DNA from 4 places in the Pseudoalteromonas sp. SS15 genome. Region 4 is predicted to be linked to each of the others. Evidence: predicted binding sites of a transcription regulator. Region 4 holds the regulator's gene; each other region holds the start of a gene.
What was found. Region 4 encodes LexA, which represses DNA repair genes until DNA is damaged. Its sites were predicted from a motif close to TACTGTATNNNNATACAGTA; they were not measured.
Positions count from the first base shown of each region.

Region 1 (3,217 bases), on a different contig from region 4:
CAAAATAGTTCACTTAATTAAGAGGATTGGTATAACGATTAGAAAAGTGGATTACAGCTATTGAAGCAATGTTTGGTAATAACAAAAGGGCTCACAAAGAGCCCTTTAAATAATCTAAATTCGGATTAAAAAGGCGCAGGGTAGCGGCTGAATATGTCAGCCACATCATTTAATGCTTCTTCAGAAAGAGGCATATCAAATGCGGCGATGTTCTCTTTTAATTGACTCATATTGGTTGCGCCAATAATTGTAGAGGTCACGCCTTTGACTTGGTCGCACCATGCAAGGGCCAATTGTGCGGGTGTCATATTCAGTTTTTTCGCTAAAGCCACATACTCAGCTGTGGCAAGGCCTGCTTGTTCAGTGTCTCTGAATAAGCCTTGGCGTTGAACCAATGTCCAACGACTGCCCTCTGGGCGAGCACCATTTAAATATTTACCGGTTAGCATGCCCGCGGCAAGTGGTGACCAAGGTAAGTAAGCAATATCTTCATGCCAGCAGTTTTCAATTAAGTATGGCCAGTCTTTGGCATGCAATAAGCTGAACTCATTTTGAATAGATACAGGCTTTACTAAGTTATGCTGCTCAGCAAGGCGCAAATACGTATTTATGCCCCATGTGGTGTCGTCAGATAAACCCCAATGACGGATTTTTCCAGCTTTAATACTCTTTGTTAACGCTTCAAGAATGGCTTCCATACTGGCGATTTCAGCTTGCGTATCGACATCTACAAAGTTGTGACCATTAGGTTTGTGCTGTGCAAAATGCGGAGATTGGCGATTTGGCCAATGCAATTGGTAAAGGTCAATGTAATCGGTATTTAACCTAGCTAGTGAATCATCAATGGCTTTATAAATGGCATCGGGCGTAATAGGTCCACCATTTCTAACCCAGTTTAAGCCTGGGCCTGCAATTTTGGTGGCAATCACCACTTGCTCACGCTTCTCTTTATGGCGTGCAAGCCAATTACCAATTATTGCTTCAGTTTTACCATAGGTTTCTGGTGAAGGCGGCACCGCGTACATTTCAGCGGTATCAATAAAATTGACTCCCTGACTGAGGGCGTAATTGATTTGTTCATCGGCATCATGCTGATTGTTTTGTAAGCCCCATGTCATACTACCAAGACAAATACGAGAAACATCTATTTGACTGCTGCCTAAACGACTAAATTGCATGTGCGCTCCTTGATTTAATTGCTCAGAGTGTATTAAAAAAACTGAGACATTACTTTTTATTAAGTAATTAGTGTAGTTGATCTTAAAGCGCAGTAACAGTTGCAATAAAAGCTGAAGTTGCGCCATAATGACTGTGTTTATATACAGTCTTTCATATATGCGTAAATTTATCCACATAGACATGGACTGCTTTTATGCCGCGGTAGAAATGCGCGACAATCCTGAGTTGGCTAAAGTGCCAATGGCGATTGGCGGCAATAGCAACCGTGGGGTTTTGGCGACATCGAACTATATTGCTCGTGAATACGGTGTGCGTGCTGCTATGTCGAATTATCAGGCGAAAAAGCTATGTCCGCATTTGCGCATCGTGCCGGGGAGAATGTCGCTCTATAAAGAAATCTCACAGCAGATCAGAGCTATTTTTGCCCGTTATACCGATTTAATTGAACCCTTGTCTTTAGATGAAGCCTACCTTGATGTGACCGATTGCACCCAATGCAAAGGCAGCGCGACTTTAATTGCGCAACAAATTCGTGATGAGATTTTTAAAGAAACGGGTTTAACTGCTTCAGCTGGGGTTGCCCCGATTAAGTTTTTGGCAAAAATTGCCAGCGATGAAAACAAGCCCAATGGCCAATTTGTGATCACCCCAGATAAAGTCGATGCATTTATTGAAGGTCTTCCACTTAAAAAAATCCCCGGTGTAGGCAAAGTGACAATGCAAAAATTGCTTGCCCATGGCTTTGAGTTTGGTCGAGATATCAAAAATGCCGATGAAACTTTATTAAAACAAAAGTTTGGCAAATTAGGCGATATGTTATGGCGTCGTTGTCATGGTATTGATGAGCGGCGGGTCGAAACCGACCGTGTGCGCAAATCTGTGGGGGTAGAAACCACATTTGAACAAGACACCGCTGATATTGACGTGTTGAAAATGCGTATTATCAAACAATTATTACCTGAGCTCAAAATTCGAGCCAGTAAATATCTAGATGAGCAGCACATTATAAAGCTGGGCGTAAAAGTAAAGTATTTTGATTTTCAATTGGTCAGTAAAGAGTGCCAGTTTGATAAGTTAGACAGTGCGTTATTCTGCCAATTATTAACCGATTTACTTGAAAGGAATCAGGGCCACAAGGCAGTGCGTTTAATAGGTATTCAAGTGGGGTTATCGGCAAAAGAAGCAAGCCATAATCAAATGCATTTGTTTTCTTAAATATTGCCTCTTTAAGTTATCTCTTTATTTACCCGACATAAAGTCGGTGCTACCGAGTAGAGCAGGGTTTTGTAACTTACCTCATAGGCTCTGGAATAAATTCAGAGTGATGGTGGTTTTTATTTATTCATTGGCTAACTTGCTAACTCAAATCTCGCTCACTTAAAGCTTATCGCTTATCGCATAATGACCCGGCATAAAGTCGGTGCTACCGCATAATAACCCTATGATTTATAAGGTGACTAAAATCTTAATTTGAAATTGTAAATTTCGTGTTAAGGTGGAGTGAGCGTATAACTAAAACTGAGAAAAGGAGTATCTGATGCAGTCTATTCTGATTGTATTATTTGGTATTGCCGGCATGCTATTTGGCTGGTTTGTCTATTCTAAGTTCATCGCCACGAAGATTTTTAAAATGGACGATAACTTTGTTACCCCAGCCCACGAGCTTAAGGATGGGGTTGATTATGTGCCAACCAATAAACTGGTACTTTGGGGGCACCATTTCACATCAGTAGCAGGGGCTGCGCCGATTGTCGGGCCTGCCATTGCGGTATACTGGGGCTGGGTGCCAGCAGTACTTTGGGTAGTATTTGGTACGATTTTCTTTGCAGGTGTGCATGACATGGGCGCACTTTGGGCCAGTACGCGCCACAAAGGTAAGTCAATGGGCGCACTATCTGAAAGCGTAATAGGTAAACGTACGCGCGTGTTATTCATGATTGTGGTGTTCTTGTTGCTGCTTATGGTGAATGCGGTATTTGGTGTGGTTATCGCTAACTCATTAGTCGCAAACCCGAGTGCAGTTGTGCCTGCTTGGGCG
Region 1 is NZ_JBMMUD010000002.1:72,520-75,736, reverse strand. Features, by position in the region: gene AAEU28_RS04565 (aldo/keto reductase) at 126-1,178, opposite strand; gene dinB (DNA polymerase IV) at 1,336-2,394, shown strand; gene AAEU28_RS04555 (carbon starvation protein A) at 2,717-3,217, shown strand, end outside.
Region 1: a site for LexA is predicted at 1,308-1,327, ahead of dinB (DNA polymerase IV). Genes of this name have one in related genera too.

Region 2 (3,217 bases), on a different contig from region 4:
TTAAATGCGCACTCTAAAGTCAGTGAAGTGTATTACCCTGGTTTACCTTCTCACCCGGGTTACAAATTCTTAGGCGAGCAAATGAAAGGGGCTGGTGGCGTTATTGCCTTTGAGATCGATGGCACCCTAGAGCAAGGTGAGCGTTTTATTAACGCGACTGAACTTTGTACGTTAGCGGTCAGTTTGGGCGACCCAGAAACACTTATTCAGCATCCTGCCTCAATGACACACTCGCCGTATACCAAAGAAGAGCGTGAAGCCGCGGGTATTTCAGATGGTTTGATCCGAATTTCTGTTGGTTTAGAAGATGTTAACGACATCATTGCTGACCTAGAACAGGCATTTAAGCAAATCTAGTGTAATTATAAATGCACAAAAGGGGCTCTAAAGTCCCTTTTTTGTGTGTGGTGTTTTGTTTTGTGTACAGCGCTGTAAACTAAAGGTTCCAAAAAATCGAGTTTTCAGGATTCCTTGAAACATCTCATCTATTAATCTTTTGCTTACTTTTCCCTAGTATCAAGTCAACAAGTTGAAGCGCTCAAGCTGGGGCAAGAGCGAACTAACAGCGAAGGTTATTATGGCTAAAGCAAGTAAATATGTATCAAAGCAACCTGATGCAAATGGCATCATCGCTTGGACCGAAGAAGAAAATAAAATATGGTCTGAGTTGGTTGCACGTCAATTAAAGTGCATTGAAGGCAAAGCATGTAACGAGTACATGGAAGGCCTTGAGAAAATAAACTTACCACACGATCGTATTCCTCAGCTTCATGAGTTAAACGAAGCGCTTGGTCGTGAAACAGGTTGGCAAGTAGAGCCTGTACCTGCACTGATTGATTTTGATGAATTCTTCAGATTATTGGCGAACAAAAAGTTCCCGGTAGCAACATTTATTCGCTCTCGTGAAGAGTTCGATTACCTGCAAGAACCAGATATCTTCCATGAGATTTTTGGTCACTGCGCCATGCTAACAAACCCTGCATTTGCTGAGTTTACGCACAAGTATGGTCAATTAGGTTATGCTGCTGAGAAAAAAGACCGTGTATATCTAGCACGCTTGTATTGGTTTACGGTTGAATTTGGTTTAATGCAAACTGAAGACGGCTTACGTATCTATGGCGGTGGTGTGCTTTCAAGCCCGGGAGAAACGCAGTATGTTTACTCTGATACGCCAGAAATCAACAAACTAGAAGTGCTAGATGTACTGCGTACGCCATACCGCATTGATATTATGCAGCCGCTGTACTACACAATTAATTCAATTAATGACTTATTCGATATCTCACAAATGGATATCATGGCGTTGGTACAAGAAGCAAAAGAATTAGGCTTATTTGAGCCAAAGTTTCCCCCTAAAGAAAAATTAGCAAGTTAAGGATTTTGTAATGTCTGATTTAAGTGCACAAAAATGTGAAGCGTGTCGTGCGGATGCGCCTAAAGTGTCAGATGAAGAGTTAGCAGTATTAATTAAGCAGATCCCTGATTGGGTTCCAGAAGTGCGTGATGGCATCATGCAACTTGAGCGTGTATTCAAGTTCAAAAACTTCAAGCAGGCATTAGAGTTCACTAACAAAGTGGGCGACATGGCTGAAGAAGAAGGTCATCACCCTGGTCTTCTAACAGAGTGGGGCAAAGTGACAATCACTTGGTGGAGCCACTCTATCAAAGGCCTGCATAAGAATGATTTTGTATGTGCAGCGAAAACAGACGACGTTTTCAACGCTCTATAAGACTTCAACATATCATTTAACCAAAGCGCCTTTTATGGGCGCTTTTTTTATGGCTGAAACTTAAACTCTGGCACTTAGCGCGCCATTGCTCTATCATAACTGTTAATTTATACAGTATATAAATCTAACAATGAAACTCTATATCGCTGAAAAACCGTCATTAGGCAGAGCCATTGCCAATGCGCTACCTAAACCTCATAAGAATAACGATGGCTTTATTGAAGCGGCGAACGGCGATATTGTTACTTGGTGTATAGGCCATTTATTAGAGCAAGCTGAGCCTGAGGCGTACGACCCTAAATTTAAAAAATGGGCGATTGCCGATCTGCCAATCGTGCCAGAGCAATGGCAGCTAGTAGCAAAAAGTAAAACCAAAAAACAGTTTAATACCGTTAAAAAGTTAATTAAGTCGGCTAAAACCATTGTTAACGCGGGCGATCCAGATAGAGAAGGACAGCTTTTAATAGATGAAATGATTAACTTTTGTGGCGCCACTAAATCACAAAAAGAGCAAACACTCCGCTGTCTAATAAGCGATTTAAATCCCTCTGCAGTTAAGCAAGCCATCAATAACTTAAAACCTAACCTCGATTTTTTATCGCTGTCGGTTTCAGCGCTGTCTCGCGCTCGTGCCGACTGGCTTTATGGTATTAATATGACACGCATGAGTACCATCAAAGGGCAGCAAGCGGGTTATCAAGGTGTGTTATCCATTGGTCGAGTGCAGACGCCGGTATTGGGTTTGGTTGTATACCGTGATTGGGAAATTGCCAATTTTGTTTCAAAACCGTTTTATGAAGTCGAAGCGCAGTTAAACACCCAAGCAGGTGCAAGTTACATAGGTAAATGGCAACCAAGCGAAGCCTGTCAGCCTTATATGGATGAAGAAAGTAGAGTACTTGTTAAAGGCTTAGCTGAAAATGTGGCGAGCAGAGTTAAAAACCAACCGGGTGAAGTGAGCAAAGATAAAAGCACTCAAAGTAAAAAGTCGCGCCCTTTGCCGCATAGTTTATCGACTCTACAAATAGAAGCGGCCAAAGTATTTGGCATGAACGCCCAGTCGGTACTTGATACCTGTCAGAGTTTGTATGAGAGGCATAAGCTGATCACTTATCCCAGATCAGATTGCCGTTATTTGCCAAAAGACCATTACAAAGAGCGCAGCTCAGTAGTGGGCGCCATTGATGCCATTAGCGATAAACTAAGTGCTTTTACAGGCAAAGCGAATTTGGAGATAAAATCATCAGCTTGGAACGACAGCAAAGTCGGAGCGCACCATGCGATTATTCCGACCTCAAAAAAGTCGAGCGGCGCGCTGAATCAAAATGAGCAAAATGTGTATTACTTGATTGCAAGGCACTACTTAGCGCAATTTTTTGAGCCAAGCGTTTACGCTGAGCGAGAGATCCATACGCTTATTCAAGGTGGGCTATTTACCTCTAAATTTAAAAGCCTGATTGATAAAGGCTGGGAAGTCTTATTTAACA
Region 2 is NZ_JBMMUD010000002.1:226,167-229,383, reverse strand. Features, by position in the region: gene AAEU28_RS05185 (trans-sulfuration enzyme family protein) at 1-357, shown strand, start outside; gene phhA (phenylalanine 4-monooxygenase) at 578-1,375, shown strand; gene AAEU28_RS05175 (4a-hydroxytetrahydrobiopterin dehydratase) at 1,386-1,730, shown strand; gene AAEU28_RS05170 (DNA topoisomerase III) at 1,861-3,217, shown strand, end outside.
Region 2: a site for LexA is predicted at 1,828-1,847, ahead of AAEU28_RS05170 (DNA topoisomerase III). Genes of this name have one in related genera too.

Region 3 (3,217 bases), on a different contig from region 4:
ACTGAATTGACTCGCAAAAATTCTGCATCTAACTTACCTTTATTCGTTAACCTGAGCGATCGGCTTGTTGGCAAGTTTTTCCAAATAACGGTCTTATCTAATTCGTTGTAAGCTTGTGTGACAATCTCTTTTATATCTGCAATGTATTTGTTTTCTTTGACAGCAATACCAATTGAAATTTCATTGCTTGTACTGTTTGCTAAATTTGAATTTAATAATATCACTATTGCAAATATCAATTTGTTAAACATATTCCTTCACCATAAGCACTTTGCGTTAGCTTTACTGCTTTGAGTATAGATTGTTTTTTCTAACCGATATTTTCTACCATGTTTTATTGGCATTTTATTAGCGGGATCTCAGTCCATCGCGTTGTATATCTTCTCGATAACCAATCTCGTTTCATTTGCCACTGATTACTTTGTAATTCTGTCCCAATACGTAAGCTACTACTACCGTAGCGTTTATTTATTGTATCTAAACATTGCATAAGCTCAGGTTTATCGCCAGAAACATTAAACATATCAATTTGTTGGTGCATATCGTCTTCGAGTTCAATGGCGCCAATACCCGCTTTGTAGTATCGCACACCAGGTTGGAACAATTGGCTGAATACCAACTCGACTTGTTTGGCAAATACCATACTATCATTCGATGGCACAGCAAGTTTCTGAATAAACGACCTTTTATAGTAATTATCTTCATGTGGTGAACTATGAGCGAAGATAATTAATCGCTTCGTTAAAGATCCTTGTTTGCGTAGTTTCTTGGCTACGATTGAACAATGCGTTACCAATGACGCTTTAAGTGCGAATGGGTTTTCAACGCGCTCACCAAAACTGCGGGTGCTGAATACTTCTTTTTTGCGCTGTTTTACATCATCCCATGATAAACATGACACCCCGTTAAGCTCTGATATCGTTCGCTCAAGCACAACACTAAATTGTTTTCGCATTATTTTTGGGTTTTGTTTAGCCAAATCTAACGCACTTTCGATGCCGAATAACTTAAGTTGCTTGGTTAATCGGCGCCCTACGCCCCAAATATCCGATACTGCCATATTGGCTAAAATTTGCTTTCGAGATTTTTCACTGTCAATAACGGCAACGCCTGTTGCGCCTACAAACTTCTTAGCCGCATGATTAGCGGCTTTCGCAAGTGTCGGTGTTGGCCCAAAACCTACCCCCACTGGTAATTTGGTTTTTCGCCAGACTGTGCGACGAATAAGATGACCATATTCATACCAAGAGCTCACCACATCACTATAGCCATCAAACTTTAGAAATGACTCGTCAATGGAATATACATAATGTTGATCACTAAAACGGTTGATAATGGCCATCATTTTGTCACTTAAATCGGCGTATAACTCATAATTTGAAGAGCGAATAACCACATTATGCTTATCTAAAATAGGCTTTAATTTAAAGTAAGGCTCAAACTTTGGAACGCCAAGTTTTTTTACTTCAGGAGATGCAGCAACAATGCAGCCGTCGTTGTTTGAGAGCACCACAACGGGTCGCTTACGTATTGATAAGTCGAACACTTTTTCGGCTGAAGCATAAAACGAGGTGGCATCAATTAACGCATACATTGTTTTAATCTCATGTTTTGCCGATGCATTCTTAATGAACCAGTCACAATACCTTCGAGCTGAAAAACATCACAATCACTGATAAACACAGGTTTAAACAAAGGTGATGCAGACAATAGGCGTCGATTATGGATATCAAGGATTTTACATACAAACTCATTGTTAAAGTTGGCAACAATGACATCTTGGTGTTTTGGCTCGGCCGCCCTATCTACAATTAATAAATCACCATCAAAAATACCAACGCCCTGCATCGAGTCACCAGATGCGAGGCCCAAAAAAGTGGCGTTAGGGTCACCAACTATAAGTTGGTCAAGGGATAAACCGAGCTCTTTATATTCGGCTGCGGGAGACTCAAAACCGGTGATCCCCGCTGCTGCTTTAACAGGTATTACTTTCATACTGCACCAAAATACATATACTGTATATAAATACAGTATATGTATAATTAGTCATATCGGCAAGCTTAACAGCGTTACCAAGTGGCGCTATGAAGCGCTTTTAGAATAAAGCCGGCAAAAAAAAGCGGCTTGATGTTTACCAAGCCGCTGAGTTTTTATACCAACTCTCACTATAAGTAGCTCTATTTTGAGAGGTTTGATTTATTACGTACTACTTCAAGCTAAACGCCCTACTTTGCTGATTGCTTTCTAAACGCACTTTATTGCCATTGAAAGTCTCGAATAGTTTTGTATGGGCTGCTTTTGAAAATACATCGTCTCTGGTGTCATAGTCTTCAATCCAAGCCAATAACATGTCTAGATTTTCATCTTGTGCTTCTTTTGATGGGTATTTGTGCGGCTCCCAAGGACGCGCTTTAGCGTTGGCTTTACAGATCTCCACATCTAAATCGATAAAAACCAAATGCTGACACTGCTCTGTGATCGGTTTAATGAGATCACTATAGCAACCCTCAATCACCCAATCTGAATGGGACCGAACAAACTCACTGATTTTATCGAGCGAAGACTCAAGTGGTGCCCGAGTTGGTGGTGACGTGGGCAACCAAGCAAGTGTATCTAAATCTAAATGTGCGGCTGAATGTGCTTGTGCTAAACGCTTTGAAAGCGTTGATTTTCCAGAGCCCGAGTTCCCAAAAATAATCGTTTTCATTCGCTAGTCCTTATTGATTCAGCCACAAATAAATTGATTAATGAAGCGCCGCTGTAAATGGGATCTTTTTACAGATCTCAGCTTCAGCTTCCAGTATTTCAGCTAAGCGAGCATCAATAATGTCTTTATCGAAGTATTCGTAGCCCAATTCTACAAACAGGTTTTTATGTTTTTCTTCTGATTTAGCAATGGCAACATAAAAGTCTTTCTCTTTGCATTCTGGTAAAGCTTCCGCAACTAAAGAAAAACGTTCGTGGCCTCGCGCTTCAATCACTGCAGCCACTAATAGACGATCGATTAAGAATTCATCAGTGCCCTGTCTAAATAAAGCGCGCATACCTTTAATATAAGGGTCTTTTTGGTCGTTACCTAAGGTAACCCCACGCTCTGTTAATAATTTCAACACTTGTTTAAAGTGGATCATCTCTTCGATGGCTAAATCGGTCATGGCTTTCACAAGCTTAATTCTGTCTGGGTAATGCCCCAACATAGACATAGCCATGCCAGATG
Region 3 is NZ_JBMMUD010000001.1:199,058-202,274, reverse strand. Features, by position in the region: gene AAEU28_RS00905 (hypothetical protein) at 1-251, opposite strand, end outside; gene AAEU28_RS00900 (Y-family DNA polymerase) at 335-1,594, opposite strand; gene AAEU28_RS00895 (LexA family protein) at 1,582-1,995, opposite strand; gene AAEU28_RS00890 (shikimate kinase) at 2,207-2,707, opposite strand; gene AAEU28_RS00885 (tRNA-(ms[2]io[6]A)-hydroxylase) at 2,745-3,217, opposite strand, start outside.
Region 3: a site for LexA is predicted at 2,014-2,033, ahead of AAEU28_RS00895 (LexA family protein). Genes of this name have one in related genera too.

Region 4 (3,217 bases):
TTAAATAAAGAGAACCAATTTCTTTATGGTTAGTTGTAAACAGCCAGCGCTTGATGCCTGTAAGATGCTCCTCATGAGCATGTTCTGAACTTTGAACCTGAGTACTCATGATTACTCTCCTGACGTTTTATCAATAAATTCTTGAACTTGGCTAGGCTGAATAACTTCCCCTGTATCATTTCCCCAGCTATTGCGTTTGTATGTAATAACAGCTGCAATCTGCTTTACTGTAAGTTGCTTGGCAAATGCCTGCATTGCAGTACCAGGGCGACCATTCAACAACACATCGATGTGCGCATCTAGGTCCCCTTTAACAACCGCGTTATCTTTCAGGCCAGGGAAGACGCCGGGCAGCCCTAAGCCTGTCGGTTGATGACAAGCTGCACAATACCCCATGTAAACAGTCTGACCTTCTGTCATCAGCTCTTCTTTACTTAGAGTTTGTGACAGTAGAGCTTCGGCCTCTTTCGCTGCTTCTGTTTTGGCTAACTGTTGTTGAATTAACCATTGTTCGAATTTTTCAGGCGAGACAGCTTCAACAACAACAGGCATGAAGCCATGGTCTTTACCACATAGCTCAGCGCACTGACCTCGGTAAATACCTTCTTCATTTACTTTGGTCCAAGCTTCATTGATAAAGCCAGGATTAGCATCTTTTTTAACCGCAAAATCAGGTACCCACCATGAATGAATAACGTCATCTGACGTCATTAAAAATCTCACTTTTTTGTTTGTAGGTATTACCAGCGGTTTATCAACATCCAATAGGTAGGTCTCTGTTTTTTCTTCCTCATTATTAACCTGAGATAAAGGCGTAGATAATACAGAAAAGAAATCGACGTCATGACCAAGGTATTCATAATGCCATTTCCACTGTGACCCTGTGACCTTAATTGTTATGTCTGCTTTGCTGGTATCCTCCATAGCAATTAAAGTCTTAGTTGCAGGGATCGCCATGATGACAAGAATAAGAAAAGGAATTGCAGTCCAAACAATTTCTACTTTGGTACTTTCATGAAACTGTGCGGCTACAGCTCCTTTTGATTTTCGGTGCTTTAATAAAGCCCAAAACATCACCGAAAATACAATCAAGCCGATTACACAACAGATTAGAAAAATGGTCATATGTAGTTCATAAACACTATGACTTACATCAGTAACCCCTTTTCTCATGTTGTAGTCACTATTGGCTAATGAAAGTGGACTCAACAACAAAAAAGTAAGCAAATAAGCAAATTTACTTATTCTCATACGACGCCCCCATTTATCGACTTCAGCAAGAAGTTCGCAGTTAAAATTATTGGATGACCGTCATAGGATCCGACTAAAGTCGAAGGCAATACATGACCTATTAACAATTAGTCAATAAATAAACAATTAGCAAGAAAGTAAAATAGAAGAATTTGATATATTAAAATGGAAAGTAAGAAGAGATATGGTTAGCTGACTAAAGAAACAGAAGAAGAGTACAGCTAACCTATTGTTAGAATTATATAGAAGTTACATCCAATTAGAATTTCTTATAACACCTACAGCAAGACCTTCAATAGCAAAAGATTCGTGTTCTAGATCAACCTCGATTGGGGAAAACTCTGCATTTTCAGCATGTAATAGCACTTTACTGCCTTTTTGTTCTAACCTTTTAACTGTTACATCGTTGTCTACTCGAGCAACAACAACTTGACCATTTTGAGCAACTTGCGCTTTATGTACAGCCAAAAGATCGCCATCAAGAATACCGATGTCTTTCATGCTCATTCCATCTACACGTAATAAGTAATCTGCAGCAGGCTTAAATAAACTCGGATCGACTTCATAATGACTTTCAATATGCTCTTGAGCCAAAATAGGCTCTCCAGCAGCAACTTTACCAATCAAGGGAAGACCTGCATCTTCAGCAGAACCATCGTCGACTAAACGTATACCACGACTAGCCCCGGGCACCATTTCTATCACCCCTTTCTTAGCTAAGGCTTTTAAATGTTCCTCAGCAGCATTAGCACTTTTAAAACCAAGCGCATCTGCTATTTCAACTCGTGTTGGAGGCATACCTGTATCTTTGATGAAGACTTTGATGAGTTCAAATACTTGTTCTTGTCGTTTCGTTAGTGGTCGCATACAACTGGTTTTCCATACAGGTAAAGATACTGTGAGTATATACAGTTATGCCAAAATGGCAAACTAAATTTGGATAGATTTAATGCAATAAAGTGCAAAGTGTTAACGACAATGAGCGAAGCGAATACGTTTGCTTTGAGCAAGAAAGGTGCAAAATTAGCGACAGCGAACACAGTGAGTACGCTTCTTTTGCGCAAGGTGAGATAAACCACCTTAGCTGATGTTAAGGCCGTTAAGATTAAGTACGGTGAAGGCTGTTCACTTCACCTTGCGCTATCGTGCAAAATTAGCGACTGCGAACGCAGTGAGAGCGCTTCTTTTGCGCAAGGTGAGATAAACTAGCTTAGCTGATGATAAGGGACTTAAAAGCAAAAAACCCGCTGCATTTCTGCAACGGGTTTCTTTAATTGCTCGGGGGCGCCTAGCTTGGGCAACCTTTGCTGGCGATGTTCTACTTTCACATGGACGAAATGAGACCGAAGCGTAGCTTCGCAGTTCATTGAGATGAGCGCATGGATGCGCGATGGGACCCAGCTTCAGGGATGAATGTAGTGCAAAGTGTTAACGACAATGAGCGAAGCGAATACGTTTGCTTTGAGCAAGGTGAGATAAGCTATTTTAGCTGAAGCTGAGGGGGTATGTTTCAGAGTGATAAGAGACGCTACTGTGAAGGCAGCTCTCTTCACCTTGCGCTAATTCGTCTTTTTACCACCGAGCATTACCTCATCACCGTGCAGGACGATTTAGCACCATAAAAGCAAAAAAGCCCGACTCTTTCGAATCGGGCTTTCTCTAATTAGGCCCTGGCGATGTTCTACTTTCACATGGACGAAATGAGACCGAAGCGTAGCTTCGCAGTTCATTGAGATGAGCGCATGGATGCGCGATGGGACCCAGCTTCAGGGATGAATAGGCGAACGAGGTTTATCTACATACCAACTGATTTAACAAGTAAAAACGAACTGAAGTGAGCTATTTTAGCTATTGCAAAGGGACTTAAACGCAAAAAAAGCCCGACTCTTTCGAATCGGGCTTTCTCTAAATAGGTACTTGGCGATGTTCTACTTTCACATGGGAAGCCAAGCTGGCCGCGCCCACA
Region 4 is NZ_JBMMUD010000010.1:252-3,468, reverse strand. Features, by position in the region: gene ctaD (cytochrome c oxidase subunit I) at 1-109, opposite strand, end outside; gene coxB (cytochrome c oxidase subunit II) at 112-1,251, opposite strand; gene lexA (transcriptional repressor LexA) at 1,501-2,118, opposite strand.